DNA from 3 places in the Streptomyces sp. NPDC058525 genome. Region 3 is predicted to be linked to each of the others. Evidence: riboswitches for the same ligand, from Rfam matches in the RefSeq annotation. Region 3 holds a riboswitch; each other region holds the start of a gene.
What was found. Region 3 has a riboswitch for cobalamin ahead of ACFWP3_RS27395 (ribonucleoside-diphosphate reductase subunit alpha). Riboswitches for the same ligand answer to the same signal wherever they lie in the genome.

Region 1: another riboswitch for cobalamin. It lies ahead of ACFWP3_RS00830 (ABC transporter substrate-binding protein); the one in region 3 lies ahead of ACFWP3_RS27395 (ribonucleoside-diphosphate reductase subunit alpha).
Region 2: another riboswitch for cobalamin. It lies ahead of ACFWP3_RS18480 (acyl-CoA thioesterase); the one in region 3 lies ahead of ACFWP3_RS27395 (ribonucleoside-diphosphate reductase subunit alpha).

What each region holds. Positions count from the first base shown of each region.
Region 1 is NZ_JBHXNP010000001.1:170,744-180,881, forward strand. It holds gene ACFWP3_RS00820 (ABC transporter ATP-binding protein) at 1-16, opposite strand, end outside; gene ACFWP3_RS00825 (FecCD family ABC transporter permease) at 13-1,116, opposite strand; gene ACFWP3_RS00830 (ABC transporter substrate-binding protein) at 1,113-2,348, opposite strand; cobalamin riboswitch at 2,579-2,772, opposite strand; gene ACFWP3_RS00835 (cupin domain-containing protein) at 2,946-3,296, shown strand; gene ACFWP3_RS00840 (hypothetical protein) at 3,692-4,426, opposite strand; gene ACFWP3_RS00845 (hypothetical protein) at 4,755-5,714, opposite strand; gene ACFWP3_RS00850 (tetratricopeptide repeat protein) at 6,156-7,181, opposite strand; gene ACFWP3_RS00855 (hypothetical protein) at 7,785-7,931, shown strand; gene ACFWP3_RS00860 (nucleotidyltransferase domain-containing protein) at 8,015-9,922, shown strand; gene ACFWP3_RS00865 (hypothetical protein) at 9,919-10,138, shown strand, end outside.
Region 2 is NZ_JBHXNP010000036.1:3,559-13,696, reverse strand. It holds gene ACFWP3_RS18515 (iron-siderophore ABC transporter substrate-binding protein) at 1-894, opposite strand, end outside; gene ACFWP3_RS18510 (ABC transporter ATP-binding protein) at 1,008-1,847, opposite strand; gene ACFWP3_RS18505 (FecCD family ABC transporter permease) at 1,886-2,950, opposite strand; gene ACFWP3_RS18500 (FecCD family ABC transporter permease) at 2,947-4,005, opposite strand; gene ACFWP3_RS18495 (lysine N(6)-hydroxylase/L-ornithine N(5)-oxygenase family protein) at 4,059-5,414, opposite strand; gene ACFWP3_RS18490 (methionyl-tRNA formyltransferase) at 5,703-6,650, shown strand; gene ACFWP3_RS18485 (2OG-Fe(II) oxygenase) at 6,715-7,572, opposite strand; cobalamin riboswitch at 7,766-7,991, shown strand; gene ACFWP3_RS18480 (acyl-CoA thioesterase) at 8,059-8,517, shown strand; gene ACFWP3_RS18475 (ABC transporter substrate-binding protein) at 8,851-9,840, shown strand; gene ACFWP3_RS18470 (FecCD family ABC transporter permease) at 9,921-10,138, shown strand, end outside.
Region 3 is NZ_JBHXNP010000067.1:23,673-33,810, forward strand. It holds gene ACFWP3_RS27365 (extracellular solute-binding protein) at 1-551, opposite strand, end outside; gene ACFWP3_RS27370 (GntR family transcriptional regulator) at 841-1,605, shown strand; gene ACFWP3_RS27375 (carbon starvation CstA family protein) at 1,822-4,065, shown strand; gene ACFWP3_RS27380 (CstA-like transporter-associated (seleno)protein) at 4,062-4,259, shown strand; gene ACFWP3_RS27385 (Uma2 family endonuclease) at 4,316-4,900, opposite strand; gene ACFWP3_RS27390 (GNAT family N-acetyltransferase) at 4,979-5,473, shown strand; cobalamin riboswitch at 5,504-5,647, shown strand; gene ACFWP3_RS27395 (ribonucleoside-diphosphate reductase subunit alpha) at 5,789-8,188, shown strand; gene ACFWP3_RS27400 (ribonucleotide-diphosphate reductase subunit beta) at 8,188-9,204, shown strand; gene ACFWP3_RS27405 (hypothetical protein) at 9,159-9,365, opposite strand; gene ACFWP3_RS27410 (helix-turn-helix domain-containing protein) at 9,447-10,138, shown strand, end outside.

The DNA of each region.
Region 1 (10,138 bases), on a different contig from region 3:
TCATGGTGTCGGTCACGAGGCCACTCCTTGTACGCCGCGGCGGCTGCGGATCAGGAACGCGATGACGACGGGGGCGCCGAACAGCGAGGTGATGGCGTTGAGAGGCAGTACGGAGTCCGTGCCGGGCGGCTGGCTCAGCAGCGCGCACGCCAGCGCGAGGAACGCTCCCGCGAGCATCGACGCCGGGACGAGCGCCCGGTGGTCCGAGGTCCCCAGCGCCACCCGGGTCAGGTGCGGGACGGCCAGGCCCAGGAAGGCGACGGGTCCGCAGAACGCGGTCGCGGCGCCGGCGAGCAGCGAGGTGCCGAGCAGCGCCAGGTCTCGGCTTCGGCGGACGTTCAGCCCCATGGTGCGGGCGTAGTCCTCGCCGAGCAGCAAGGCGTTGAGACGCTTGGCGGTCAGCAGTGCGGTCAGCAGGCCCGCGCCGATGACGGGCAACATGACCTGGAGGTCGGGCCAGGTCGTGGCGCTGAAGCTGCCCAGGCCCCACATGACGAACTGCTGGGCGCGCTCGGGCCGGGCGTAGACGAGCATCACGCCGACCACCGCGGTGGCCGCCGAGCCGATCATGACTCCGATGACGAGCAGGGTGACGGCCGACTGCACCCACCGCGAGAGGAGCAGGACGAGGGCCAGTACGGCGGCGGCGCCGAGCGAGGCGGCGAGTACGACACCCAGGCGGCCCAGGCCGGCCAGGTTTCCGGTGAAGCTACCGGCGACGCCGCCCGTGCCGACGACCACGGCGGCGACGCCCATGCTGGCGCCCGAACTCACCCCGAGGGAGAACGGGTCGGCCAGCGCGTTGCGGAACAGGGTCTGCATCTGTACGCCGGCCACCGCGAGGGCGGCGCCGACGGCGGTGGCGGTCAGCGCGCGCGGCAGTCGGACCTGCTCGACGATCACCGTCCATCGCGGGTCCTCGGCGGTGCCGCCGAACAGGACCCGGACCACGTCCGCGACCGGCACACGGTGGGAGCCGGTCGCGATGGTGAGAACGAACAGCGCGGCGGTGCCGGCGGCGAGGGCGAGGACGACAGCGAGGCGCCGCCGTCCCGGCCGCAGCGCCCGCGGGGCGTCCGGCGAGGCGGTCGGCGCGGTTGCCATGTGGGTCGTCACGCCTTGGGCACCTGCGTGTAGAAGGTGAAGGTGTGGTCCTTCGCCTGGTCCGGGTGGATGAGCGCGAAGAGGTCGGCGAGGACCAGGTCGGGGCGCAGCACGCCGCGCTCGAAGTAGTCGTTGCCGCCGCCGGGGCCCAGCGCCTTCGTGTTCGTCCAGACCACACCGCCGGAAAGGGCCTTCAGCTGTCCGTACCGACTGTCGGCCTTGACCGCGTCGGCGGTGGACGTCCACTTCTGGTCGGCGATCCAGACCGGGGACGCGCCGCCCTTGGCGTACACGGCCTCGAAGTTCAGCTGGAGGTTGCCGGTACCCGCCTCACCGGCCCAGGGGTACGTGCCGCCCGCATCCTTGATCAGCTGGGCGGCGTAGCTGCCACCGGCGGGCATGTACCAGGTGCCCTGGTACATCGTGCCGGGCAGCACCTCGACGGGCTTGCCCGCCGCGACCGCCTGCGCACCCTTCTCGGCGACCTTCCGGTAGTCGCCCTCGATGGTGTCGAATACCTCGCCGGCGCGCTTCTCCGCTCCGGTGAGCGCGGCCATCGCCTTGACCCACTCGGCGCGGCCGAGCGGACTCGGCTCCAGCCACTCGGCGTTGGCGACCACGGCGATCCCGGCCTGACGCAGCTTCGGGTACTGCGGGTCGTCGGTGCCCTGGGTCATCAGCACGTCCGGCTTGGCGCCGATCACCGTCTCGGCGTTGAGGGTGCGGTCCTTGGCGTACTCGGTGACCTTGCCCGCCTTCACCCGCTCGACCACCTGGGCGGAGGAGATGTTCGCGGCGCTCGCCACACCCGTCAGGACGTCCAGGGTGCCGGTCTCGGTCAGCAGCGGAAGGTGGGTGGTGGAGGCGGAGTACAGACTCTTGACCGGAACCGTGACCTGCTGCGCGGACGCCAGCTCACCGGACAGCTCCGGCTTCGGCGCACCGCACTTGACCAGCACGTACGACTCCGGCTTCCCCTTGGGGAAGGGCTCGTTGACGGTGAGGACCTGGTAGCTCTTCTCGTACCGGAGCGTGAAGTTCTTGGCGTGCTCCACCGTCGACTTGACCGGGAAGTAGTCCTTGGCCGGGTCGAAGTCCTTGATGCAGCCCTCCCCGGCGGCCTGGGCCTTGGCGTCGGCGGGCGGGTCGGCGTCACTGCCACACGCCGTGAGCGTGAGGGCGACCGTGAGGAAGGCTGCCGCAGCAGCCTGACGACGGCCGGGCATGACGGATCGTACGGACACAGTGACTCCTGGTGGCATACGTGGACAGTGCGCACCGGCACTCCGGGGCGCGCGTGATGCGGCGTACGGGAAGGGACCTGCTGAGGAAGGGGGTCGTCAGAACCTGAGGGAAGGGGCCCGTGCGTCAAGCCGGGCAGGCCGGCCCCGCAGGGCCGCGGGCACCGCAGAGCTGCCGCCGTGGGTACGCAGGCACACGAGTGCCACCGCCTCTCCTGGGGAAATCCGCCCCGTACATCGAGGTGCGACGGCGTGAGTCTCCTGACTCGGGATCAACGCTTCTCCGGCCTTCCCACCCCGGGATGGGGCGGTGGCCATGGCGGAGTCGCTCCCCCTACACAGTGGCGGTACCGTGCCGGAATCTCACCGGCTTCCTCGTTCCGCCGTCGCTTGTCAGGCGGAAGCATCGCAGAATCGGCCACGGCCACGCCAGACCCACAACTGTGCGACCAGCCACAGGAGGTCTCGCCTTGAGGCACCCCGCGGTAACGGGATGCGGCGTCCATCTTGTGGTCAGAAAGGCCTGGGGCTCTGGGAACGTTGACGCGGGTCGGCGCAGGACCGCCACCGCGTAACGCCTTCGTCGACAGGGAGAGACGGATGACCACCAAGGACATCGGGCCGGAACCTCAAAGCTTCGACCTGGAGAAGGCGACCCTCGAGAACACGAACTACCGCGCGGTCGCCTGGACCGGGAAGTACCTTCAGTTGACCCTCATGTCGATCCCGGTGGGTGAGGACATCGGCTTGGAGGCGCACCCGGAGACCGACCAATTCCTACGACTCAACGCAGGCCGGGGCCGCGTCCAGATGGGCCGGACGGAGGATCGACTCGACTTCGAGCGGGAGGTCGAGGACGGCTGGGCCATCTTTGTACCGGCCGGCACTTGGCACAACGTCACCAGCTGGTCGGTCCAGACCGCCCAGCAGCCGCCGGACGAGCACGCCTGACCGGCGAGGGCGTCTCGCGATACTACTTCCCGGCCCCGACGCGAGCCGAGCAGCCCTGCGGAGCCGCGCATGGCACGCTGGCCCCGATAGGTCTAGACAACAAACAAGCCCCAGGTCGTTGACCTGGGGCTTTGCTGTGGAGCGGATGACGGGAATCGAACCCGCGCTATAAGCTTGGGAATCACCCGGTACTTGGGTGCTGTGAGAGCCCTGACCTGCGAGAACTTCCATCATTCGACTTGCTGTGGGCGTCTCGGTGTACCCCTCGCTGACCGCTGGTTACCGGTCCTACTGGCACGTTGTGGCACGGCCGCGGCCGCTGATCTGCCCGTAGCGCAACGTGCCGCGCTCTCGTGTAGCTCCAGCGCCGTCTCCGCCGCTCGGCAGTTGTGCACCTAGCTGTCGGGCCGGACACTCACCCTCGATGCATGCATCATGCCGCGCACCCGCTTCGGACCGAGCATCCGACCGTACGCAATCCAGTTGGAGAAGCTGACAAGATCCTCCATGGCCTTGTTGGGGGCGGCGTGGCCTCCCCGCCACCGTTGGATGAGGATCCGAGGGCGAGTCTGCACGACGGTCACCTTCTCGTCACCGTAGGGCCAGCGCGCTACGGCTCCGAAGCGAGCGAGATGAAAGCACGTGGTACTTGCGTCCGTGTTGCCGATTTCCAATGGAGCCCAGTCCGGAGCTAGGGTGTCCGGCAGAGAATCACGGGACTCAGGGTCACAGAAGTACCCCGGTAGAGGAACTTCCCATCTCACCGAGCCGTCATCATCTGCTCCTCGCTGGCTGGTATCAACTTCTGCCGATACCCCCGCCTGAAGCCCTTTAAGGGCAGTTTGATTGGCCTTGCGCTCGGCATCGCGTCTCGGTCCGACTCCGACCTCAACCTCGGCTACGGTCAGAAGGCCCTCCATCCAGAGGCCGGCGAGACAGCGCAGCGCGAACAGCTGCCCCATGTCCCAACCGGTATAGGGCTGCCCGAGCACCGCGATGCGATCCGCCCACTCCTCGTCGCGCGTCCACCGGTACATGCCAGCTAAGGCCCGAGCGCCCCAATCAGTCTCTGCCCATGCCTCGGCCATGTGATCCGCGGCCCTGCGATGCATGCTGCGTCCTAACTCCATGCCCAGACGATAGAAAACGCCACTGCCAAAGGCGGTCGCGTGTGGCGGGCAACGGCGTCTGAGGAGCGGTTCGCTGCGAGTTCCCACCTCAACCCCTCTACGGCCGGACGAGGCCAAGTACGCCCCCGCGTTGAAGGTCTGACGAAGGACCCGGCCGCTGAGCGGGCGGGTCCCGAAGACGGGTGTCCTACCGCTGTTCCCCGCCCTACCTGGCATGCCTCCGGCACGGCTAGCTCGTCCGCTCAGGCGCAGTTCGGGATGCCTGTTGGCCTAGGCAAGCTTTGGCGACAGTACTGGGGGGCGCTGCGCATGAGCGTGGGGTTGATGCTCAGGCTCCCGCGGTATCCGCGGATCCAGTCGAGGTTGCTTGTAGTTGCTGGATTGGCATGATCACTCCGCTAGCAGTGCCTGCGCGCAACGAATCCTTGGTGGGTGGTGGTACGAGTGGCGGGCGCCGGGGTCCTAGAGGAGGTGTGGGATCGACCGTCTCTTGTGGCTCTGCTCCCTCTGGCTGATAGCGGACATCGTAGGGAATGCTGCCAAAGGCGAGAAGCAGGGTGTTCGTCTGGCTGAAGTGATCCACGTACCAGCCGAAGTCCATACTGTCTGGGGCGAGGGTCAGCCATTGGAGCTGCCCGTATTGCTTGCGATATTCAGGTGTTGGTGAATTAGATCCCGGAGCGGTGAAGATTCCACTGTATCCCGGTTCGGTGCATACGGTCAGGGTTCTTTGCAGAACGTGCTGGGTCAACCCCCATACTGCTACACCGGCAGTGCGCAGCAGGTAGGCGCTCATCACCAGCCCGGCGGCCGCATTTCGGTCGATTGCGAACAGCTCCTCCGGTACCTGTGAGTCCAAATGGGCGCCACCCCACTTGTTGGCGTACTCCCGAATGAACTTGTCCCAGCTGTATGAAGCGGGACCGGATTTCGTGGAACAGCGAAGGACGGGTTCCTGTATCCATTTGGAGAGTGTCAATTGTCTGGCGCCATGCATCACGGCCCCGGGCTCTTCGACGGGTAGGGAGCCGATCGACATGTAGGCACCCGAGGGTACCGGGGCGCGCGAGGCCTGAAGTGTTGGGTACTCGATGCTGAACCCTCTGCAAGCTGTTAGTAGAACCCCGTTACCTTTACCTGATCCGACGAGTGACCTGAGGGTGACGGCTAGGTCGTCAATAGCTGCCACGTTTCCGTGGTCGATTCGCTCGATGTGGTCTGAGACGCGCGAAGCCATATGCGTGAGCGCGCCTGCCAGATGATGTAGACGATCGTCGGGGAAAGTCACGACAGCTTCCTGCCTTCTGGTAGCGGGTTGTCGCTAGATTGCCACGTCTGGCGGTCGGCACCGATCCGTTCTGCCGCAATGAGGCCTGGTGGGAGGAGAGCAAGCATTAGCCCCCCAGCTCCCATACCGTCCGCCGTCGGCCACACGTATGTGGAGCGGACGCCCGGTGCGGTGTCTGATCGGCTTGTCCTGGGGCGACGGTGGTCGGGATGGAGTTCCCCGCCCCAGCCATCCAGGGTCGGCACTCGCGCAAGACGCCCTCGCCATCCCAGAACCTGAGGCCCCCGTCGGAGGCATGTCGGTGAGTGATGGAATAGACGGGCCGTGGGGGCTCGACTCTTGCCCTTGATGAGGTAGCGAAACCTGTATCAGGTCCCCGCACTGGCCTTGCGGGTAGGCAATAAGCCTTCCCGCGGAGCGGGTGATGGTGTGGGGCTCCTGCTAGCCCGTGATTCTGGCCGCCCGCTCGCGTAGTTCCTGGGCCTCTGGGACTCCGCTGTACCTGCGGAGGCGTACGCGCATGTCCTGGAGGGCGGCCTGGACCTTCACCGAGCGGATGCCGTCCGCACAGTCGAGGAATTCGCGCCAGGTGACCATGGCGCCGTCCACGTCGCCTTGGCGTAGGCGGACGCCGCCGAGGTCGGCGAGGACGATGGCGCGGGTGCGGCGGCGGTCGAGGCCGTGGATGTCCAGGGCGAGGTGGAGGTGTTCTTCGGCCGCGTCGAGGTCGCCGAGGCGGGAGAGGATCATGCCGGACTCGTGGGCCCAGCGGCCGGGGGAGTAGTGCGCGGCCCAGGAGTCTCCGCCCGCGGCCGCCGGCTTGCCGATGGCCGCCTCGGACATGGCGAGGTGCTTGGTGGCCATGCGGCGGTCGTCGTCCTGGGCGGCGGCGTTGGCGAGGGTGGCCTCGTAGTAGGCGACGGCGCGGGGGTTGTCGAGGTTGCGGCCGTACTCCACGCAGGCTTCGCCGAGCTGGACGGCCTCGGCCCTGTAGCCGAGGTCGACGCACTGCACGGCGAGGCCGCGGAGCGCGGTCGCGGACAGCTCCGGGTCGCCGGCTTCGGCGGCCAGGCGGAAGGAGTGGGCGTAGTAGCGCTGGGCTAGTCCGCGGAGTTCGGGGGTGTCGCCTTCGTCCTGGGCCATCCAGCCGGCGAGGTGGACGAGCTGGGACGTGGCGGCGAACAGGTCGCGGCCGGTGGCTTCGGTGAAGCGGCCTTCCAGCCAGGGGGCGACGTCGTGGGTGAGGTAGCGGACGGCTAGGTGGCGGGCGTGGCCTCCGCCGAGTTCGGAGGCGGAGTCGCCGAGGGCCTTGACCATGTGGCGTACGGCGGCGACCTCGCCCTGGCCGACGCGGACGGCTCCGGGCGTGGCGGTCTTGGTCCGGCGGGTGATGCTGTCCATGTCGGGCAGGCCGAGTGCGGACAGGGCGTATCCGCTGGAGGCGAGGATGAACTCCCGACGTTCCACGTCGCTCCTTCCCAGGTGCAGGACTGATGCAACGGTATCTGTGTGGGGTGTCGCCGGCATGGGCTCCGGAAGGTTGATCGCCTGGGGGTTCAGCCCCAGTACCTGCGAGATGTAGGGCCACCAGTGGTCGGGAGTCCGCTCCCCTTCGATCCATCGCCGGGCGTGCTGGCGCTGCAGGCGCCTCGGATCGCCGCTTTCTGCCAGGCCAAGGGCACGTGCCAACTCTGACGGGCCCCAGCCTCGTTCCTGGCATGCCTGCTTGATCAGATCCGCGACGGCCGGGTTCCTCGGCACCCCGTCACCCTCCCCACCTGGATTGCGCGGGATTACGCAGGACTACATCCTGGGCCCTGTCCCGGGAGGGCGGACCGCCGTTCACTGAACATCACCCCGCAGATCTCCGAATGGCTCGAAGAGGCCCCGTTCAGGACCTGTTGGTGCCTGCCCGGACACGTGAGAGGAACCGACGGTGGCGATGCCCGCTGACAGCGCACGGACCCGTACGAACCCGCCCTCGGGAGGGCCCGGTGCGGCACAGGAACGCACGGTTCGGGGGCCGAGCTGGTGATCCCTTCTCCCTTATCCGACCCGTTGGAGACGGCCTTGAGCTGGGTCTGGGCGCTCGGTACGGCGGCCGGACTCGCCGTGGTCGGGCTTCTGGTCCAGGCCGAGTACTCGTCCGGACAGATGCCGTTGGCGAATCCGTCGCTCAGTGTCGAGGACATCCCGTTGACCGACGGAACCGCATAGGCACTCCGGCCCCGGCCTGTCTCCCCGGCCGGGGCCGGAGCCAACTCGTTCTCTTGCCGCGCATCACCACTGAAGGGAAGCCGATGTCCAGCCAGCACAGCAGCGACACGCACCCCCTCCCCGTGTCGGTCGCGTTCAGCGGTCCCGACAACACGGGGAAGACCAAGCAGATCGGAATCCTGGCCCGGCGCATGGGCCCGGCCGCGAGCTCCGCCGGCCCGCTCGACCACTACGACCCGCGCTGGGCCACCATCAAGGCCGACGGCATGGCCCGCTGGTGGTTCGAGACCGGCCCGGTCGAGGAGGTCACCGACGTCCTCGCCACCTCCTACCTGGAACGCTCCCGACACCCGTTCTCCGCGCCGGTGCGCCTGCTGGACCGGGGCATCCCCATGCTGGAGGCGTCCGTCGCCGCGACGGTCGCCGTACGGGAAAGCCTGGGCACCGCCCAGGCCGCGGACCGGGCCCGCCTCCTGCTGTCCGTGTACGAGACCGACCTGCGGGCCGCCGAGGAGAGCGAGTACGCGCTCGTCCTCATGCACTGCGACGACCCTGAGGAAGGCACCCGCCGGAGCCTGGCCCACGAGGTGACCGTCACCGACACCTACGCTGCGTACCAGCGTCACCTTCACGAGCAGATCAACCGGCTCGTCGTCGACGGCCGCTTCCCGATGTCGATCCGCATCGGCGATCGCCCGACCGTCACCATCCAGGACGAGGTCCGCCGGCTCCTGGCGCCGCTGCACCCGAGCCTGCCCGGCCGGGCCCTGGCAGGTGTGCACGTCATCGCGTTGGGCGGCATGTCGGAGAGCGGCAAGAGCACGGCTGGCGAGTACCTGCGTACGCACCACGGCCACGCCCGCCTCAAGATCGGGCACCTGATCGAGGACGCGGCCAGCCGAGCGGGCATCCCCGACCCATACAGGTTGGGCTCCGTCGTCCAGGCCGAGCTGATCGTGGACGCGCTGGACCGGTTCTGCCAGGCGCACCACTTCCTCGACTCCGTCAGCATCGAGTCGCTGCACGACTTCGACTCGACCGCCGAACTCGCCCGGATGCTCGGGTCCCAGCTCACCATCGCCTACCTGGACGCCTCCGAAGCCACCCGCACGCGACGGGGTACCGCCGGGCCCCAGGACGTCGCCGACCGCGACGTCGTCAAGAGCGCACGAGGCGCGGACAAGATTGCCTCCATCGCCCACGATGTCATCGGCAACGACGGGCCGCGGCTGGAACTTGAACGGCGGCTGGACCGCATCGCGCTCGACCGCCGCTGGCCGGAGCACCAGCCCAGCACCATGCCGGTCAACGCGCTCGGACTCCCGGTCCACCTGGAGTCCTACCTGGCCGAGTTCCTCGACCGCACCACCGGTCCGCAGCCGCTGATCGACCTTCTGGCCGTCACCGGCAGCGGCGCCCGCGGCAAGTACCAGCACGGCTGGAGCGACCTCGACGTGTTCGTCGTCGCTGACGCCTCCTCCATCGGCGGGATCCGCCAGGTCCTAGCGGAGCTGGAGGCCGAACTCGGCGGGGTCAAACTCGGCATGACTGTGCTGACTCGAGCCGAGTGCCGGGCAGGCGCCGTGACCTCTCGGCTCCTCCACGTCCTCGCCCTCATCGGCAGCGGGGCGCTGGTCCCGCTGTGGTCCGCCCCCGGCCTGACCCTGCCGGCCCCGGACGCCGCCACCGACATCGACGTGAGCCTGCGCGACGGCATCCAGGCCGCCATAGAGATCCGCCGCCAGCTTCTCAAGGGAGCGCCCGACCTCCGCAGCCTCTACAAGGTCACCGCGCTCCTCGCGAAGATCCAGCTCCGCTTCAACGGGATCGAGTGCCCCTCCGACAGCGACGCCCTTACCGTCCTCCTCGACGCCAAACGGCAGGACACCAGCGCGGTAACCACCGCCCGCACCGAGCGCCCCGCCGCCGGAGCCCTCGCGACCCTCGTTCTCCAGAACTGGCTGGACACCCTCCCCGGGGAGAAGCGGTGACTGCGGGCACCTTCCACAAGCCGGTGGCGACCCGCGAGCAGGCAGAAGCCGAGACGAAGGGGTGGACGCAGCTCGCCCCGCGCATCGCGGTTCCGGACCTTCACGGGCAGATCGCGTTACCGGACCGGCAGCTCCTCGCCTACGAGGACGTCTTCGCCACCGGCCGGTGCGAGCTACTGATGGGCGACGTGATCGCTCTCGCCGACCGGGACCCGG
Region 2 (10,138 bases), on a different contig from region 3:
CGCCTCCGTGTCGGCCTTGTCGTTGATGACGAAGATGCGGTCCACGTCGATCAGGTCCATGCGCTCGGGGGAGAGCGTGGTGTAGAACTTGCCGCCCGCGATCTTGTCGATCTCGGTCTGGTACTTGAAGCCGGTGCCCGTCACCAGGCGTCCGCGGACGTCGGTGGAGGTGAAGGGGGCCGCCGCGTCCTTGTACCAGGACAGCGCGACGGCGGTCTGGTTCGCGAATTCGGGGTGCGCCTTCTTGGCCGCGTCGAGCTTGTCCTGGATGCCCTTGACCAGTTCGGTGCCCTTGGACTCCTGGCCCAGCGCCTTGGCGATGTGGACGGCGTTGTCCTGCCACGGAGCGCTGAACGGCTCCTTCTCGGCCTTGGTGCGGCCCACCGTCGGGGCGATCTTGGAGAGCTTGTCGTAGGCGGCCTGGTCGATCTCGGAGTAGACCGCGATGATCAGGTCCGGCCGCAGGGCCGCGATCTTCTCGTAGTTCGGGCCGGTGTCGCCGTTGTTCATGACGACCTCGGGTCGCGCGTCGCCCCACGCGTCCTTCACCCAGGGCCACTGCGTGTTGATGTCGGGGCTGGTGCCCGGCGGGTTCGGGTACTGGTCGACCATGCCGACGGGCTTGATGCCGAACGCCAGGATGGCCTGGTCGTCGGTGTAGCCGACGGAGACGACCCGCTGGGGGGCCTTGGCCACCTTGGTGGACCCGAAGGCGTGGTCCACCGTGACCGGGAAGGTGCCGGCCGCGGCGGGCGCGGCGCCGTCGTTCTTCTTGTCGGCCTTGTCCGCCGGGTCGGAACAACCCGCGAGGAGCCCGACCCCGAGGGTCGCGGCGGACAGCATCACCGCCAGCCGCCGCCGGGAGTTCATACGTGCCGTTTGCTGGAGAAGCATCCGCATTCCCTTGCTGTTGTGCCAGCCATTGCAACTCCGCCCGAGGGCAGCCAAACCCTACCGCGACCAAGTGAGGCTAGCCTAGCCTTACTTGCATCGTATCTGTGTCTGAGCTAGTCGGATCGCACGTGGGTGCGTCCGATCGGCACGATCAGCGGCCGGTCCCCCACCGGATCCTCGATCACCTTGGCACGCAGTCCGAACGCCTCGTGCAGCAGTTCCGCGGTGATCACGTCCCGCGGGTGCCCCTGCGCCAGGATCGAGCCGGCCCGCATGACGATGAGGTTGTCGCTGTAGCGCGTGGCGAGGTTGAGGTCGTGCAGCACCATCACCACCGTGCAGCCCGACTCGTGCAGGTCGTCCACCAGGTCGAGCACGTCGATCGCGTGCGCCAGGTCCAGGTAGGTGGTCGGCTCGTCCAGCAGCAGCAGGTCGGTCCCCTGGGCCAGCGTCATCGAGATCCACACGCGCTGGCGCTGCCCGCCGGACAGCGCGTCGACCGGGCGGTCCGCCAGATCGGACACCCCGGTCATGGCCAGCGCCCGCTCCACGACGCCCGCGTCGTCCGACGACCACTGCCGCAGCCAGCTCTGGTGCGGATGGCGCCCCCGGGCGACCAGGTCGGCCACCGTCAGCCCGTCCGGCGCCACCGGCGCCTGCGGCAGCAGGCCCAGCTTCTTCGCGACGTCCCTGGTCTTGAGGGTGGCGATGTCCTCGCCGTCCAGTACGACCGACCCGCTGCTCGGTTTGAGCAGCCGCGACAGCGTCCGCAACAGCGTCGACTTCCCGCAGCCGTTGGAGCCGATGATCGTGGTGATCACTCCCGGCGGGATCGACACGTGCAGGTCGTCTATGACGCTCTTGCCGCCGTACCCGACCGTGACGCCCCTGGCCGCGAGCCGTGCCGGGGCACCGGTCCCGCGCTCGGTCCCGGCGATATGAGATAGGGCCACAACTCCCCCTGATACAGGCCTGTGTGAATGTGAGTCGGTCAACGGACGTTAGCCCGCACCAGGAGATAGATGAGGAAGGGGCCTCCGATCACGGCGGTGATCACGCCGACCGGGAGGGTGATCGGCAGCGCCGTGCGCGCGATCAGGTCCGCCCCGATCAGCAGCAGGGCCCCCACCATGCCGGAGGCCGCCATGGGCGGTGTCGGACACCTCACCAGACGCATCGCCACCTGCGGCGCCACCAGGGCCACGAACGGCACCGGACCCGCCGCGCTCACCGCCACGCCGGCCAGCAGCACCGCGCACAGCAGCAGCACCGCCCGCACCCGCGTGTACCGCACGCCCAGGCCCGCGGCCACCTCGTCGCCGAGGTGCAGCGGTTTGAACTGGAACGCGGCGCCCGCCACGACGATCACCAGGACCACCGTGCACCACAGCGCCACCCGTACGTCGTCCCACGACCGGCCGTCCAGCGAACCGATCAGCCACGCCTGGGCCCGGGCCACGTCCCTGATGTCCGCCTGCACCAGCAGCCAGGTCGTGATCGCCTCCATCACGGCGCTCACCGAGATGCCGATGAGGATGAGCCGGAAGCCGTCGACCCCGCGCCGCCACGCCAGGAAGTAGACGAGCAGCCCCGTGCCGAGACCACCCGCGAGGGCCGCCCCGGACAGGCCCACGGAGTTGACGACCGCGGCCGCCGTCCCGCCCGACACCGTCACCAGGAACACCGCGACCGCCCCGGCGCCCCCGGTGATCCCCAGGATGTCCGGGCTGGCCAGCGGATTGCGCGCCACGGACTGGGTGATCGCCCCGGCCACGCCCAGCGCGACACCGACCACCACCCCGGTCAGGGCGCGCGGCATCCGCAGGTCCATGATGACGAACTCGTCGACCTGCTCGCCCTGTCCCAGGATCGTGGTGACCACCTGGGTCAGGCCGATGGGGAAGTCCCCGACGCCGATGGACAGGCAGAACACGAGGAAGGTCGCGGCGGCCAGCAGCAGCGTGACGCACACCATCCACGGCCGCCACACGAACGACACCCTGCCGAGCCGCACACCCGGCGCCAGCACCACTGGCTTCACATCGGCCCCGTTCATGCGTTCTTGAACTTTCCGCGCCACACCAGGACCGCGAAGAACGGCGCGCCGAGCAGCGCCACCACCACGCCCGCGTCCAGCTCGCCGGGCCGCACCAGCAGCCGCCCCGCGATATCGCCGACCAGCAGGACGATGGCGCCCAGCAGACCCGCGTACGGGACCAGCCAGCGGTAGTCCGGCCCGGTCAGGTAGCGGGCCACGTGGGCCACCATCAGCCCGAGGAACGCGATGGGGCCGCAGGCCGCCGTCGCCGCTCCCGCCAGCAGGGTGATGGCGATGATGCCGACGGTCCGGATCAGCGTGATGTTCACCCCCAGGCCCCGTGCCACGTCGTCGCCCAGGTTGAGCAGGTTGACGGCGGGCAGCGTGGTCAGCGCCAGCACCAGGCCCACCGCGATGAAGGCGGTCACCGGCCAGATGACGCCGAAGCCGACCCCCGCCACGGAGCCCGCGTTCCAGAAGCGCAGCGCGTTCAGCGAGGCCTTGTCCGACAGGGCGACGGCCGTGGTCATCGCCGCGAGGAACACCGTGACGCCCTGCCCGGCCAGGGCGAGCGTCAGCGGGTTGCCGGCCCCGCGCCCGATGCTCGCCAGGCCGAACACGACCACCCCGGCGACCGCGGCCCCCAGGAAGGCGAACCACACGTACTGGAACGGGTCGGTGAACCCGAACACCGCGATCACCGTGACCACGGCGAAGGAGGCGCCGGAGTTGACCCCGAGCAGGCCCGTGTCGGCGATCGGGTTGCGCGTGTACCCCTGGATCAGCGCCCCGCCGACCCCCAGGGCCACTCCGGCCACGACCGCGAGCACCGTGCGGGGGACCCGCACGGTCTCCACGATGAGCCGGATCTCGGTGAGCCGCCGGTCCGCGTCCGGCGGCGCGGTCAGCCCGTGCCACACCTCGGCCGGACTCAGCGCGCGGGCACCGACGGCCAACGACACCACCACCGCCGCGAGAAGGATCAGCAAGAGCGTGAGCGAACCCACAACTCGCCGCCGACGGAGCCCTGTTGTGCCCTTGGGCACGGGGAGCTCGACTGCAATCGTGCCCATGTCGCTGTACGTTATCCCTTCGCTCCACCGGCGAAACCCGGCCGGCGGACCGGCTAGCGTGCGGTGCTTCCCGACCCGTCGGCGACGGTCCGGACCTCGTCGGCATCGGCCTTCAGACCCCGGTCGAGCAGCGAGTCCAGGATCTCACCCACCCGGGTGGCGGTGTTCGAGAGCAGGGACGACGTGATGCCGTGCGTGTGCTCCGTACCGCCCTGCACGTAGATCCCGCAGCGCAGTTCGGGGTCGGTGGCGATGCGGTAGTCGCGCTCGACGCGGACCCGGTCCTCGTCGTCGCGCAGGCACCGCCCGGCGACCTCGCCGAGCAGGGCGAGCGGGTCGGCGGGGCGGTAGCCGGTGGCGAAGACCACGACGTCGGCCTCCAGCGGGGTCTCCTCCCCGGTGACGAGGGACTGCACGGTCGCGCGGACCGTGTCCGGCGTCTGGCTGACCGCGGCCAGCCGCGAGACGTTGAGGAAGCGCAGCCGCTCGGTGCCGAGGACCTTCTCCTGGTACATCTGCCGGTAGAGGCCGTCGATCAGGTCGATGTCCACCACGGAGTAGTTGGTGTTGCCGTGGTAGTCCATCAGCCTGCGCTTGACGCCGGGCGGGGCGGCGAAGAACTCGCCCACCGCGTCCGGGTCGAAGATCCGGTTGGCGAAGCTGCTGTCGTCCGCGGGGCTGTAGCCGTAGCGGGAGAAGACGGCGCAGACCTCGGCCGCGGGGAAGCGGCGGTGCAGGTAGGCGACGTTCTCCGCGGCGCTCTGGCCGGCGCCGACGACGATGAACCGGGACGGGTCGGCGCCTTCGAGGGAGTCGACCTTCGTCAGCAGGTCGGAGGTGTGCCAGACGCGGTCGGTGCGCTCCACGCCGTCCGGCATGAGGGGGCGCAGGCCGGTGCCGATGACGAGGTTGCGGGCCCGGTGCAGGGCCAGCCCCTCCCCCGAGCGGACCGTGACGTCCAGGTACTCGACCGCTCCGTCGCGTTCGACCGGTGTGATCCCGACGACCTCGTGGCCGTAGGACACCATGTCGTCGACCTGGTCCGCGGCCCACTCGAAGTAGTCGTGGAACTCCACCCGGAGCGGGAAGAGGGTCTTGTGGTTGATGAAGTCGACCAGCCGCCCCTTGCTCTTCAGGTAGCACAGGAAGCTGAACTCGCTGGCCGGGTTCCGGAGCGTCACCAGGTCCTTGAGGAAGCACACCTGCATGGTCGCGTCGTCGATGAGCATGCCCCGGTGCCAGCCGAAGCGCGGCTGCTGTTCGAAGAAGTGAGCGGTGAACGCTTCCTGCCTTCCGGCGCGAGCGTTGTGCTCGCTGACCGCGATCGCCATCGCCACGTTGGACGGACCGAAGCCGATGCCAATGAGGTCGTGGATCAACGGGGCGTCGCCAGGACGGACCTGAGCCATGTCACTCCCATCGTGCGGGGGGCAGCCGCCGCGCCGGGCAGGCCGGCAGCCGTCGGGTCGAGCGTCGGGAAGGGCGGAAGGCGGAAGGGCGGATTGTGGGCACGCCAACGGAGCCGCGACCCGGAACTTAGGCAAGGCTAAGCTGATCCCGAGGCGGCTGTCGATAGACAAATCGGGCAGCCGACACCAGGGGCTCCACCAACTCGCTTACAAAAAGACACCGTTGCAAACTTAGGCAAGCCTTGCTTTACTCGACACCAGCCATCCCCTGCTCCGAGGAGGAACCCCATGCGGGTCGTCATGTTCGGTTACCAGACCTGGGGCCATCGCACCCTGCAAGCCCTCCTGGACTCCGAGCACGACGTGGTGCTGGTCGTGACGCACCCCAAGAGCGAGCACGCGTACGAGAAGATCTGGAGCGACTCCGTCGCCGACCTCGCCGAAGAGCACGGCGTACCGGTGCTGATCCGCAACCGTCCCGACGACGACGAGCTGTTCGAACGCCTCAAGGAGGCCGACCCGGACATCATCGTCGCCAACAACTGGCGGACCTGGCTGCCCCCGCGCGTCTTCAACCTCCCGCGCCACGGCACGCTGAACGTGCACGACGCGCTGCTGCCGAAGTACGCCGGCTTCTCCCCGCTGATCTGGGCCCTCATCAACGGCGAGACGGAAGTGGGCGTCACCGCCCACATGATGAACGACGAACTCGACGCCGGCGCCATCGTGCGGCAGGAGGCCGTACCGGTGGGACCGCGGGACACCGCCACCGACCTCTTCCACCGGACCGTCGACCTCATCGCCCCGGTCGTCGTCGGCGCGCTGGACAGCATCGCCTCCGGCCGGGCCGAGTACACCGACCAGGACCGCTCCCAGGCGAGCTTCTTCCACAAGCGGTCCCTCGAGGACAGCCGCATCGACTGGACCTGGCCCGCGGCCGACCTGGACCGCCTGGTCCGCGCCCAGTCCGAGCCCTACCCGAGCGCCTACACCTTCCACAAGGGCAAGCGGCTCGAAGTCCTGGCCGCGGTCGTCTCCGAGGGCCGCTACGGCGGCACGCCGGGCCGCATCTTCTACCGCGAGGGCGACGGAGTGGTGATCGTCGCGGGCGCCGACGCCCGCACCGGCCGCAACCACGGGCTGGCCATCACCCGGGTGCGGACCGAGGACGGCCGGGAGCTGCCCGCGGCCGAGTACTTCACCTCCATGGGCGGATACCTGACCCAGCGCCCCTGATCCCCCCGGTCCCCCGAACCCCGCACGCACCCGGCGACCCCGCACGCACCCGGCGGTCAGGCCGTCACGGTGCCGTGCGGGGTACGGGCAGGGTGAGCCGGGTCGCGGGGTCGGCGGGCGGCAGGGCGATGGGCCGGGCCCCGTCGTGGTCGCGCTCGGCGTCCGCGAGCGGGCGGGTGCGTTCGGCGGCGCGGGCCATCCACGGCCAGATCCCGAACGGCTCGGCGGGTGGCTCCGGCCCGGACCCGGTACCGCTGATCCACGTCGTCAGGGTGAACCGGCTGTCGGCGAACAGCCCGCTCGGGCAGGTGGACGGGACGACCTCGTGAAAGGCGCTGGCCGGGAAGAACACGATGGTGTCGTGCTCGGGCTCGATCGTGCGGTACGACTCCGCCGGCCGGGCCCCGCCCTCGTGGAGCAGGGTGTCGTACAGCCGCAGCCGGCCGCCTTCGAAACCGCGGGGCTCGCGGTGCAGGTAGTACACCGCCGACACGGCCGTGCTGACGTCGCGCACCCGTGAGGCGTCGGTGTGCATGCCGTAGTGGCCGCCCTCGCCGTGCGCCGTCAGGACGGTCAGGGTGTGCGTGAGCGCGGCCCGGTGGCCGAGGATTTCCTGTACGAGCGGCAGGCAGTCGGCGAGGTGCGCGCTGAACACGGCGCTGGTCACGGGGAGCACGAGCGAGCTGCGGCCCTTGTGGGAGACCTGGCCCGAGAGCGGGTCGAGGACGGTTCCCGCGTTGAAGTCGGCCTGCCGGGAGATCGCGTAGTCCAGCAGGGTGCCGGCGCGTTCCGCGCCGAGGAAGTTCTCGAAACGGCAGACCGGAGCCGCCACCACAGGGGCGGTGGACCACTGGTCGGGGGGAGGCAGGGCCTCGGAACCGATTTCCCTGGACGCGGCCGGTTCCCTCGCGTATCCGCTCATGGCCCGGAACCGTACGCGGGGCCGCCGAAGCCGTCGAAGGAGCACGCGGGGCGCACGGGAGTACACCCCTGCGCCCGTGCCCGGCCCCGGCGGACCACCGCCGTACCGGGGATCCGCCCGCACGCGGAGAATGTCCCCGTCCGTGCGCGCACGGACGGGCCGCGGGGCTGGTCAGAGCCGTCATGCGCCCGGGTAGGCTGTGAGCGCAGCTGGTTCGCCCCGTCCGCCAGGCGGGATGCGTCGTAAGAGGGAACCCGGTGGGAATCCGGGACTGCCCCGCAGCGGTGAGCGGGAACGACCGCCGTCATACGCACTGGAACCGGAACCGGTTCCGGGAAGCGACGGCCACTAGGTGCCCGCCGGGAGACCGGCAGGCGTGTCCGCGAGTCCGAAGACCTGCCACTGCCCGCATGCCGGTACGTCATGCGGGGTCCCGAAGAAGACTCTCCGGGGCCTTTCTGCCGCGACTCGCGAAGGAGAGTTGACGTGGCCGACCAGACCGCTGCCACCGTGGAGTGCGCTTCCAAGAACCCGGGCGACTCCCGGGTGACGCTCGCCCACATCATGAGCGAGCACGACACCAACCTCTACGGCACCATCCACGGCGGTGTGGTGATGAAGCTCATCGACGACGCCGCCGCTGCCGCGGCCGGACGGCACGCCGACGGCCCCGCCGTCACCGTGGCCGTGGACCGGATGGCGTTCTTGGCACCGGTGCGCGCCGGCGACCTGCTCAGCGTCGACGCCGAGCTGGAACGCGCCGGCCGGACGTCGATGACGGTCGGCGTGCGCGTCAGGGCCGAGCGCTGGAACGCCTCGGGCCCCACCACGGAAGTGGCCACCGCGAGACTGACCTTCGTCGCGATAAACGCCGAGGGCGAGCCGCGTCCGGTGCCGGCCCTCGACACCCCGGCCCTCGACACCCCAGAGCCGCTCGTCCCGTAGGCCGGGGGCCGCGAGCCCGACGGCGCGTGAGGCCCGTGGCCCGCCAACGGCCCCGGGACCGGGGGCAGTCGTACCCGGTCGTGCCCGGTCGTCCCGGGACCGGGTGGCACGAGCCGCCGTACGCGCCCCCCGTGCGCCCCCGCGAGCCCTCCCCACCCCGCATCGGCTTGCCCGCAGTTCCCGCGGCCCGGCCGCACGCCCCCTCCCGGGCCGACCGGGCCGATCAGGCCCGCCCCGGCCCGCCCTGCCCCGGCCCGCACCACCCCCGTCCCCCGCGACGGGGCGTGAAGACCGACCGACGCATCCGACCCATCCGCGGTGAGAGGACCACCCATGCCCCGCATCCCCTCGAAATCCCTGCTGTCCGCCCTCGCCACAGCCCTGTTGATATCCGGCTGCGGAGGCGCCGCGACGCCCTCCGCCACCCCGAAGGCGGGCGCGACAGCCAAGGGCTTTCCGCTCACGGTCGAGAACTGCGGCGTGAGCACCACCTACCAGCGTCCGCCGCAGCGCGCGGTCTCCCTGAACCAGCACGCGACCGAGGTCATGCTGGCGCTCGGCCTGGAGAAGTCGATGGTGGGCACGGGCTACCTCGACGACAAGATCCTCCCCGAGTACCAGGGCGCCTACGACAGCGTGAAGGTCATCTCCAAGGAGTACCCGTCCTTCGAGGCGCTCCTGGAGGCCGAGCCAGACTTCGTCTACGGCGGCTGGAAGTCCACCTTCGACGAGAAGGAGGGGCGCAGCCGGGCCGCCTTCACCAAGGCCGGCATCAACACCCACCTCAACACCGAGGAATGCCCCACCGGTCCGGTGAACGCGGCTTCCATGGACGAGGAGATCCGCACCCTCGGCAAGATCTTCGGTGTGCCCGAGCGGGCCGAGGAGCGGCTGGCGTCCCTGCACGCCACCCTCGACAAGGTCGAGACGCAGCTGGCCGGCGTCACCCCGGTCAAGCTCTTCGTGTACGACAGCGGCGACAAGACGGCCTTCACCGCGGGCGGCAAGGGCATCGGCAACGACATGATCCGGCGGGCCGGCGGCGAGAACCTCTTCGCCGACCTGGACAAGGCCTTCGGTGACGTCTCCTTCGAGCAGGTCGCCCAGCGCGCCCCCGAGGCCATCGTCATCTACGACTACGGCGACCAGTCCGTCGAGGACAAGAAGAAGTTCCTGCTCGCCCACCCGGCGCTGAAGGACGTGCCCGCGATCAAGAACCAGCGGTTCGCGGTGCTGCCCCTGTCCTCCACGGTGCTCGGCGTACGGATGCCCGGAGCCGTCGAGTCGCTCGCGAAGCAGCTCCACCCCGGCCGCGTCCAGTGACCGAGGCGAAGGCCCCGGCGGCCGAGGCGGCCGGCCCCCGTGAGGAGGGCCGGCCGCCGGTCGCGGCGCGCCGGCCCGGGATCCCGTACGGCCTGGTGCTCGCCTTCCTCGGGGTCCTCGTGGCCTGCGCCGCGACGGCCGCGATCGCGGTGGGCTCGATCAGCGTCCCGGCCGACCAGGTGTGGAGCATCCTGCTGCACCGCGTGCACCCGGCGCTCGCCGAGCCGACGTGGACCCCCGTGCGGGAGACGATCGTCGTCGACGTCCGGCTGCCGCGGGTGCTGCTGGCCGGAGTGGT
Region 3 (10,138 bases):
TCGGCCGCCTTCAGCTTCTCGAGGCCGGCGATCCACTCGTCGCGGGTCTTCGGCGGGGTGACGCCGGCCTTCTCGAAGGCCTTCTTGTCGTAGATGACGACGCGGTTGGCGGCGTACCACGGGGCGGAGTAGAGCTTGCCGTCGACCTCGGCCGAGGCGAGCATGCTCTTCTGCCAGGCGTCGGCGCCGAGCTTGGCCTTGTCCTTGGTCAGGTCGGCGAGGCCGCCGGTGACCGCGTAGCCGGCGGTCTGGGTGTTGCCGAGCTCAAGGACGTCCGGAGGGGTGTTCTCGGAGAGGGCCGTGGTGACCTTCTCCTGGATGCCGGTCCACTTCTGCTCCTCGACCTTGACCGTGACACCGGGGTGCTTGGCCGAGAACTCCTTGTTGACCTCTTCGATCCAGGCCTTCGGCGCGGAGCCGTCCATGACCCAGACGGTGATCTCCTTGGGGCCCGCGTCGGCCTTGGCCTTGCCGTCGTCGCCGTTGCCGCACGCCGCGACTCCCGCCAACATGCCCGCGACACTGACCGCCACGATGAGCTTGCGCTTCACGCCACCCTCCTCAGGGATGCCTGCCTGCACTTCCCTTGCCCGCCGCGGTGACATACGCGAAGTACTGCCGTGGGGCTGGGATCTGATCCATATTGGTTTAGACCAGTAGCTGGAGCTTGGCCTAGACCTTTAGGGGTGTCAAGGGTCTAATGAGCGGGTGCTCGGTCCGTTATCGGACCGACACCTGGGGAGAGAGAAGGCCTGTCCCCCCGCACGTGTCACGATGTGACCGCACATATCGGAGGAGCCGGTGACGGCAGCGAAACTGGAGTCGGGAAGGCGGGCGGCGATGGCCACCGAAGGGGCGATCACGGAGCCGGAAGGCGGGGCGGCCACCCGCACGGCGCGTGTACCCAAGTACTACCGACTCAAGCGGCACTTGCTCGACATGACCGAAACGCTGCCGCCCGGCACCCCGGTGCCGCCGGAGCGCACGCTCGCGGCCGAATTCGACACCTCGCGGACCACCGTCCGGCAGGCCCTCCAGGAGCTCGTCGTCGAGGGACGGCTGGAGAGGATCCAGGGCAAGGGCACCTTCGTCGCCAAGCCCAAGGTCTCGCAGGCCCTCCAACTCACCTCGTACACCGAGGACATGCGGGCTCAGGGCCTGGAACCGACCTCCCAGCTCCTGGACATCGGCTACGTGACCGCCGACGACACCCTCGCCGGCCTCCTCAAGATCACCACCGGTGGCCGGGTCCTGCGCATCGAGCGGCTGCGGCTGGCCAGCGGTGAGCCGATGGCCATCGAGACCACCCACCTGTCGGCGAAGCGCTTCCCCGCCCTGCGCCGCTCGCTCGTCAAGTACACCTCCCTCTACACCGCCCTCGCCGAGGTCTACGACGTCCACCTCGCCGAGGCCGAGGAGACGATCGAGACCTCGCTGGCCACCCCGCGCGAGGCCGGACTGCTCGGCACCGACGTCGGCCTGCCGATGCTGATGCTCTCCCGGCACTCGCTCGACGCGGACGGGGAGCCCGTGGAGTGGGTGCGGTCGGTGTACCGCGGCGACCGGTACAAGTTCGTCGCCCGGCTCAAGCGGCCCGCCGTCTGAGGACGCGCGGGCGGCCGAAAACCGGCGTACGGCAGAAATCGGGCGGACGGCCGAGAACCGCCGGAGAACCGCCGGAGGCCGATCGGCGTTCCGCCTGACATCCGTCCGGCTTCCGTCTGACTTCCGTCCCTATATACCGGGAACCGGAATACCGGAATACGGACGGGGTCTTACGTTCACCAGGCAATCCCCCGTAGATTCCCTGCGCTTACGCAGATGATCGACGATGGGACGAGAGTCATGCCTGAACCGGAAGCAACTGGGACACAACGGAACGCGGCGAGTCCGGACAGCAGGCCGGGCTCGCTTTCCCCCAAGTCCATCGCCGCCTGGGTGCTCGTCGGACTCGTCGGCGCCATCGGCTGGGGCGTCCTGGCCCTCTCCCGCGGCGAGGAGATCTCCGCCGCGTGGCTGCTCGCCGCCGCCCTGGGCTCGTACGCGATCGGCTACCGCTTCTACTCGCGGTTCATCGCCAACCGCGTACTGAAGGTGGACAAGACGCGGGCCACCCCCGCCGAACGCCTTGACAACGGTGTCGACTTCCACCCCACCGACCGACGGGTGCTTTTCGGCCACCACTTCGCCGCCGTCGCCGGCGCCGGACCGCTCGTCGGGCCGGTGCTCGCCGCACAGATGGGCTACCTGCCCGGCACCATCTGGATCGTCGTGGGCGTGATCTTCGCGGGCGCCGTGCAGGACATGGTGACGCTGTTCTTCTCCACCCGGCGCGACGGCCGCTCGCTCGGCCAGATGGCCCGGGACGAGATCGGCCCCGTGGGCGGAGCCGCCGCCCTGCTCGCCGTGTTCGCCATCATGATCATCCTCCTGGCCGTGCTCGCCCTGGTCATCGTCAACGCCCTGGCGCACTCGCCCTGGGGCGTCTTCTCCATCGGCATGACGATCCCGATCGCCCTCTTCATGGGCTTCTACCTGCGCGTCCTGCGGCCCGGCCGGGTCACCGAGGTCTCGCTGATCGGCGTGGCCCTCCTGCTGCTCGCCATCGTCGCGGGCGGCTGGGTCGCGGAGTCCTCGCTGGCGGACACCTTCACCCTGGAGAAGGAGACGCTGGTCATCTGGATGATCGTCTACGGCTTCCTGGCCTCGGTGCTGCCGGTCTGGATGCTGCTCGCACCGCGCGACTACCTCTCCACCTTCATGAAGGTGGGCACCATCGCGCTGCTGGCCGTCGGCGTGTTCATCGCGATGCCCACCCTGAAGATGCCCGCGGTCACCGACTTCGCCTCGCGCGGGGACGGCCCGGTCTTCGCCGGATCGATGTTCCCGTTCGTGTTCATCACGATCGCCTGTGGCGCCCTGTCGGGCTTCCACGCCCTGGTCTCCTCGGGCACCACGCCGAAGATGATCCAGAAGGAGACCCAGGTCCGGATGATCGGCTACGGGGCGATGCTCACCGAGTCGTTCGTCGCCGTCATGGCCGTGATCACGGCCTGCATCCTGGAGCCCGGCCTCTACTTCGCCATCAACTCCCCCGGCGGCGTCATCGGCACCACCGTGGAGTCGGCCTCGCAGGCGGTCACGAACTTCGGCTTCGCCATCTCCCCGGAGGCCCTCGCCCAGGCCGCGAAGGACGTCGAGGAGACGAGCCTGCTCTCCCGTACGGGCGGCGCGCCGACCTTCGCACTCGGAATGTCGGAGATCTTCGCCTCGGTCATCGGCGGCGGCTCGATGAAGGCGTTCTGGTACCACTTCGCGATCATGTTCGAGGCGCTGTTCATCCTCACCACGGTCGACGCGGGCACCAGGGTCGGCCGGTTCATGCTCCAGGACACCCTGGGCAACGTGCACAAGTCCTTCAAGGACGTCAGCTGGAAGCCGGGCGTGTGGCTGGCCAGCGCCGTCGTGGTCGGCGGCTGGGGCTACTTCCTGTGGGTCGGCGTGAAGGACCCGCTGGGCGGCATCAACCAGCTGTTCCCGCTGTTCGGCATCGCGAACCAGCTGCTGGCCGCCGTCGCCCTGGCGGTGTGTACCACGCTGCTGGTGAAGTCGGGGCGCCTGAAGTGGGCCTGGGTGACGGCGGTGCCGCTGGCCTGGGACGCCACGGTGACGCTGACCGCGAGCTACCAGAAGATCTTCTCCGAGGACGTCCGGGTCGGCTTCTTCGCCCAGCGCGACAAGTACCAGGCCGGCATCGACGCCGACAAGGTGCTGCCGCCCGCCAAGAACATGGAGGAGATGCAGACGGTGGTCACCAACGCCACCGTGGACGGGGTCCTGTGCGCCCTGTTCGCCCTGCTGATCATCATCGTGCTGGCCGACGCGGCCCGCACCTGCTTCAAGGCGATCAGCAACCCGGAGTCGGCGAAGCTGGCCGAGGTCCCGTGGACCGAGTCGAAGATCATCGCGCCGGCCGGGCTGTTCCCGACCGCCGAGGAGCGGGCGGAGCTGACCGCGGCCGGGCTCGACTCGGGCGGCGGTCACGTCAAGGAGCCGGTGGCATGACCGCCCTGCGGGAGCGGCTGGCCAGGGTCCGGTACTTCGTACGCGAGTTCTCGGGCGAGGCGGCGTACGACCGCTACGTCGCCCACGCCCGCGGCCACGACCCGGACGCGCAGGTCATGACCCGTCGCGCCTTCGAACGCGCCCGCACGGACGCCCGCGAGGCCGACCCCCGCGAGGGCTTCGGCTGCTGCTGAACCCTGCCTCGCACACGAAGGCCCCGCCGCTGCACGCGGCGGGGCCTTCGTGCCGCTCAGCGCACCCAGTCCTTCAGGGACTCGGTCTGGAGGGTGACGTTAACCGGGTCGGGGAGTTCAACGTCGTTGCCGAACTCCACCGTGTGGGTGTTCGCATATCGGCGGCCGTCCGGCTCGCTGAACACGGTCACGTCGCAAGCCTCCCGGTCGATGAGCAGGTACACAGGGATGCCAGTCTGCGCGTAGGCGAGGGGCTTCTCCACGCGGTCGCGCCGGTCGGTGTCAGTGTCGTACGAGGTAACCTCGACGACCATCAGGACCGGGGCGGGGTCGGCCCACTCTCCCTGGCCGACGAACGCATCATCAAGCGCGAGAGCCGCATCAGGACGGGCGCGACCCGAGCGGTAGTCCCCGACAGCCAACCCCCGCTCCACGTGGAGCCACAACTCGGGCCGGTGCTGCATGCAGATGCGTGCTAGCCACAGAACGATACGGTCGTGATCTCCGTCCGGCACTGCCTTGCTCCTGATGACCCCGTCGATGAATTCCAGCCGCAGACCTTCGACCTCTCTTGCAGCTATCCGCGCCACGGCCTCGAAGTCCTCAGTCAGCATGTGGGGCCGGTCGGTCATCACGGTCATGCCTCACTCACCTTCATCGACGGTGCTGTCTCCGACGATAGCGCCGGGCGCCGACACCCGTCCTGCACACTCGACCACATGGACATCGTGATCAGGGCGGCGCTGCCCGCCGAGTACGAGCAGCTGGGTGAGATCACCGCGCAGGCCTATCTGGGCGACGGACTCCTGGGTTCCGGTGAGGCCTTCTACGCGGGCGTGCTGCGCGATGTCGCCGGGCGGGCCGCCGACGGGGAGGTGCTCGTGGCCGCCGAGGAGGGGGCCGTGCTCGGCGGGGTGACCTTCGCCCCGCCCGGCAGTCCGCTGGCCGACATCGCCGGCCCCGGCGAGGCCGAATTCCGGATGCTGGCCGTCTCCCGCGAGGCGCGCGGACGCGGCGCCGGCGAGGCGCTGGTGCGCGCCTGCATGGCCCGCGCGCGGGAGCTGGCGGGCGTCACGCACCTGGTGCTGTCCACCCAGCGCGGCATGACGGGGGCCCAGCGGATCTACGAGCGGCTCGGTTTCATCCGTACGCCGGAGCGGGATTGGGCGCCTGTTCCCGGGCTCACCTTGCTTACGTACCGTCTGGAGCTGTAGCCACACCGACACAACATGTGGGGGGTCACGCATCTGCGGCCCCCCACATGTATGCTCATGCCTGCTGTCGCCGCAGGGGAATCCGGTGTGAATCCGGAACTGTCCCGCAACGGTATGAAGTGTCCGCTTACCGGACATGAAGTCCGAGGACCTGCCGATGGTGCGCCCGGGTCGACCGAACCGGGTGCCGATACGTCCGGGCCTCGCGGTTGGGCCGGTGGACGCCGTGCGGTCTACGCGTGCCTGCCACGCCCGCATGCGCCTCCCCGTGCCCGCCCGCCGTCGATCCGGGCCGAGCGAGGGAGAGCTCCCGCCGTGACCATCGCGCCTTCCGCACCGCGCGCCGAGTCCGTTTCTGGCGACAACACCGAGGGCCCGGGGGCCACGCTGCTGCGTACCCTCACCGAACTGACGGCGGACCTCCCCGACACCGACCCCGGCCGGGTCGCGGCCGCCGCGCTGCGCGGCCGCAGCACCGCCGCCGACGAGGCCGAGCTGCGCGGCCTGGCCACCGAGGCCGCCGCCGGGCTGATCTCCGAGGACCCGGCGTACTCGCGGCTCGCCGCGCGCCTGCTGACGCTGGCCGTGCGCGACGAGGCCGCGAGCCAGGGCTCGACCTCCTTCTCGGCCTCCGTCGAGGTCGGCCACCGCGAGGGCCTCATCGCCGACCGCACGGCCGAGTTCGTACGGATCCACGCGAGCCGCCTGGACGCGCTGGTTGAGCACACCCTCGCCGAGGGCGCCGACGACCGCTTCGGCTTCTTCGGCCTGCGCACCCTGCACAGCCGCTACCTGCTGCGCCACCCGATCACCCGCCAGGTGATCGAGACCCCGCAGTACTTCATGCTGCGCGTGGCCTGCGGTCTGGCCGAGAACGAGTCCGTGCAGGCCCTCGAGGAAGTGGCCTCGCTGTACCGGCTGATGAGCCGCCTCGACTACCTGCCGTCCTCCCCCACGCTCTTCAACTCCGGCACCCGCCACCCGCAGATGTCCTCCTGCTACCTGCTGGACTCCCCGTTGGACGAGCTGGACTCGATCTACGACCGCTACCACCAGGTCGCCCGCCTCTCCAAGCACGCCGGCGGCATCGGTCTCTCGTACTCCCGCATCCGCGCCCGCGGTTCGCTGATCCGCGGCACCAACGGCCACTCCAACGGCATCGTGCCGTTCCTGAAGACCCTCGACGCCTCCGTCGCCGCCGTGAACCAGGGCGGCCGCCGCAAGGGCGCCGCCGCCGTCTACCTGGAGACCTGGCACGCCGACATCGAGGAGTTCCTGGAGCTCCGCGACAACACCGGTGAGGACCAGCGCCGTACGCACAACCTGAACCTGGCCCACTGGGTGCCGGACGAGTTCATGCGCCGGGTCAACGCCGACGCCCAGTGGTCGCTGTTCTCCCCGGCCGACGTGCCCGAGCTGGTCGACCTGTGGGGCGACGACTTCGACGCCGCCTACCGCAAGGCCGAGGCCGAGGGCCTGGCCCGCAAGACCATGCCCGCGCGCGACCTGTACGGCCGGATGATGCGCACCCTCGCGCAGACCGGCCAGGGCTGGATGACCTTCAAGGACGCCTCCAACCGCACGGCGAACCAGACCGCCGAGCCGGGCACCGTCGTCCACTCCTCCAACCTGTGCACCGAGATCATCGAGGTCACCAACGACGGCGAGACGGCCGTCTGCAACCTCGGCTCGGTCAACATGGGCGCCTTCGTCGTGGAGGGAGCCGACGGCGGGGAGATCGACTGGGAGCGCCTGGACGAGACCGTCCGCACGGCCGTGACCTTCCTCGACCGCGTGGTGGACATCAACTTCTACCCGACCGAGCAGGCCGGCCGCTCCAACGCCCGCTGGCGCCCGGTGGGCCTGGGCGCGATGGGCCTCCAGGACGTCTTCTTCAAGCTGAAGCTGCCCTTCGACTCCCCCGAGGCGAAGGCCCTGTCCACCAAGCTCTCCGAGCGCATCATGCTGGCCGCGTACGAGGCCTCCTGCGACCTCGCCGAGCGCAGCGGCCCGCTGCCGGCCTGGGAGCAGACCCGCACCGCGCGCGGCGTACTGCACCCGGACCACTACGACGTCGAGCTGAACTGGCCGGAGCGCTGGGAGGCGCTGCGCGCCCGGGTCGCGAAGACCGGCATGCGCAACTCGCTGCTGCTGGCCATCGCCCCGACGGCGACGATCGCCTCGATCGCGGGCGTGTACGAGTGCATCGAGCCGCAGGTCTCCAACCTCTTCAAGCGCGAGACGCTGAGCGGTGAGTTCCTCCAGGTCAACGCGTACCTGGTGGAGGAGCTGAAGCAGCTCGGCGTGTGGGACGCGCAGACCCGCGAGGCGCTGCGCGAGGCCTCCGGCTCGGTGCAGGGCTTCGGCTGGATCCCGGCCGAGGTGCGCGAGCTGTACCGCACGGCGTGGGAGATCCCGCAGCGCGGCCTGATCGACATGGCGGCGGCCCGTACCCCGTTCCTCGACCAGTCGCAGTCGCTGAACCTGTTCCTGGAGACGCCCACCATCGGCAAGCTCAGCTCGATGTACGCGTACGCCTGGAAGCAGGGTCTGAAGACCACCTACTACCTGCGCTCGCGCCCGGCGACGAAGATCGCCCGTGCGGCGTCCGCGTCCGCCGTCCCGGCCGCCGCCACCCCGCTTCCGCAGGCCGTCGACGCCGACGCGCTGGCCTGCTCCCTTGAGAACCCCGAGTCCTGCGAGGCCTGCCAGTAATGAGCTCCACCGACAACAAGAACCTCCTGGACCCGGGCTTCGAGCTCACGCTCCGCCCGATGCGCTACCCGGACTTCTACGAGCGCTACCGGGACGCGATCAAGAACACGTGGACGGTCGAGGAGGTCGACCTCCACTCGGACGTCGCGGACCTCGCGAAGCTGACCCCGGCCGAGCAGCACATGATCGGCCGTCTGGTCGCGTTCTTCGCGACGGGCGACTCGATCGTCTCGAACAACCTGGTGCTGACGCTCTACAAGCACATCAACTCCCCGGAGGCGCGCCTGTACCTGTCGCGCCAGCTGTTCGAGGAGGCCGTGCACGTCCAGTTCTATCTGACGCTGCTCGACACCTACCTGCCCGACCCGGACGACCGCGCGGCCGCCTTCGACGCGGTCGAGGAGATCCCCTCCATCCGCGAGAAGGCGCAGTTCTGCTTCAAGTGGATGGACTCGGTCGAGAAGATCGACCGGCTGGAGACGAAGGCCGACCGCCGCCGCTTCCTGCTGAACCTGATCTGCTTCGCGGCGTGCATCGAGGGGCTGTTCTTCTACGGCGCCTTCGCGTACGTGTACTGGTTCCGCTCGCGCGGCCTGCTGCACGGTCTGGCCACGGGCACCAACTGGGTGTTCCGCGACGAGACCATGCACATGAACTTCGCGTTCGAGGTCGTGGACACGGTCCGCAAGGAGGAGCCGGAGCTCTTCGACGACGCCCTCCAGCAGCAGGTCACCGACATGCTGAAGGAGGCCGTGGAGGCGGAGCTGCAGTTCGGCCGCGACCTGTGCGGCGAGGGCCTGCCGGGCATGAACACCGAGTCGATGCGCGAGTACCTGGAGTGCGTCGCGGACCAGCGCCTGGTCCGCCTCGGCTTCGCGCCGGTGTACGGCTCGCAGAACCCGTTCTCCTTCATGGAGCTCCAGGGTGTCCAGGAGCTGACCAACTTCTTCGAGCGCCGTCCGTCGGCGTATCAGGTCGCCGTCGAGGGCACGGTCGACCTGGACGAGGACTTCTGAGCCTTCCGGGCCCCGCCCGTCTCGCGGGCTTCTGATCGGCCGGCTGCTGCTTCGCGCAGCTGCCGGTCGATTCTGCGTTCCCGGGCCGTTCCGTACAGGGCGGGGGCGAGGAGGAGAGCGGCGAGGGCGAGGACGGCGAGGTAGTTCAGGAGCGTGTTCATGACTCCACTCTCGCGAGGCCGGGGAAAACCGGACAGTGGCAGGACTGTCATGAAGGAGCGAATTACTGCCACACTGGGCCCATGCCTCTGAACAACGTGGCCGTGGCGGTCGTCAACGGGGTCGCCCCCTTCGAGCTGGGCATCTTCTGCGAGGTCTTCGGGATCGACCGCAGCGCGATGGGCCTGCCGACCTATGACTTCGCCGTCTGTGCGGCCGAGGACGACCGGGTGGTCAGCGGCGACGGCCTGTTCGACCTCACGCTCCGCCACGGGCTGGAGCGGCTGGAGGAGGCCGACCTGATCTGCCTCCCCGCCGACCGGACGGCGCCCACCCGCGACTACCCCGAGCCGCTGCTGGCCGCCCTGAACCGGGCCGTGGACCGGGGCGCGCGGGTGCTGAGCGTGTGCAGCGGCGCCTTCGTGCTGGGCGCGGCCGGGCTGCTGGAAGGCCGGCGCTGCACCACGCACTGGATGCACGCGCCCACGCTGCGGCGCCGCTTCCCGAACGCCCTGGTCGACCCCGACGTGCTGTACGTGGACGAGGGCCCGGTGATCACCGCGGCCGGCACCGCCTCCGGGATCGACGCCTGCCTGCACGTCGTACGGCAGGAGCAGGGCGCCGAGGTGGCCAACACCATCGCGCGGCGGATGGTCGTACCGCCCCACCGCGACGGCGGGCAGGCCCAGTTCATCCAGCGGCCGCTGCCGCGCACGGCGTGCGACACGGTGGGCGAGGTGATCGGGTGGATGGCCCGGCACCTGGAGGACGAGAT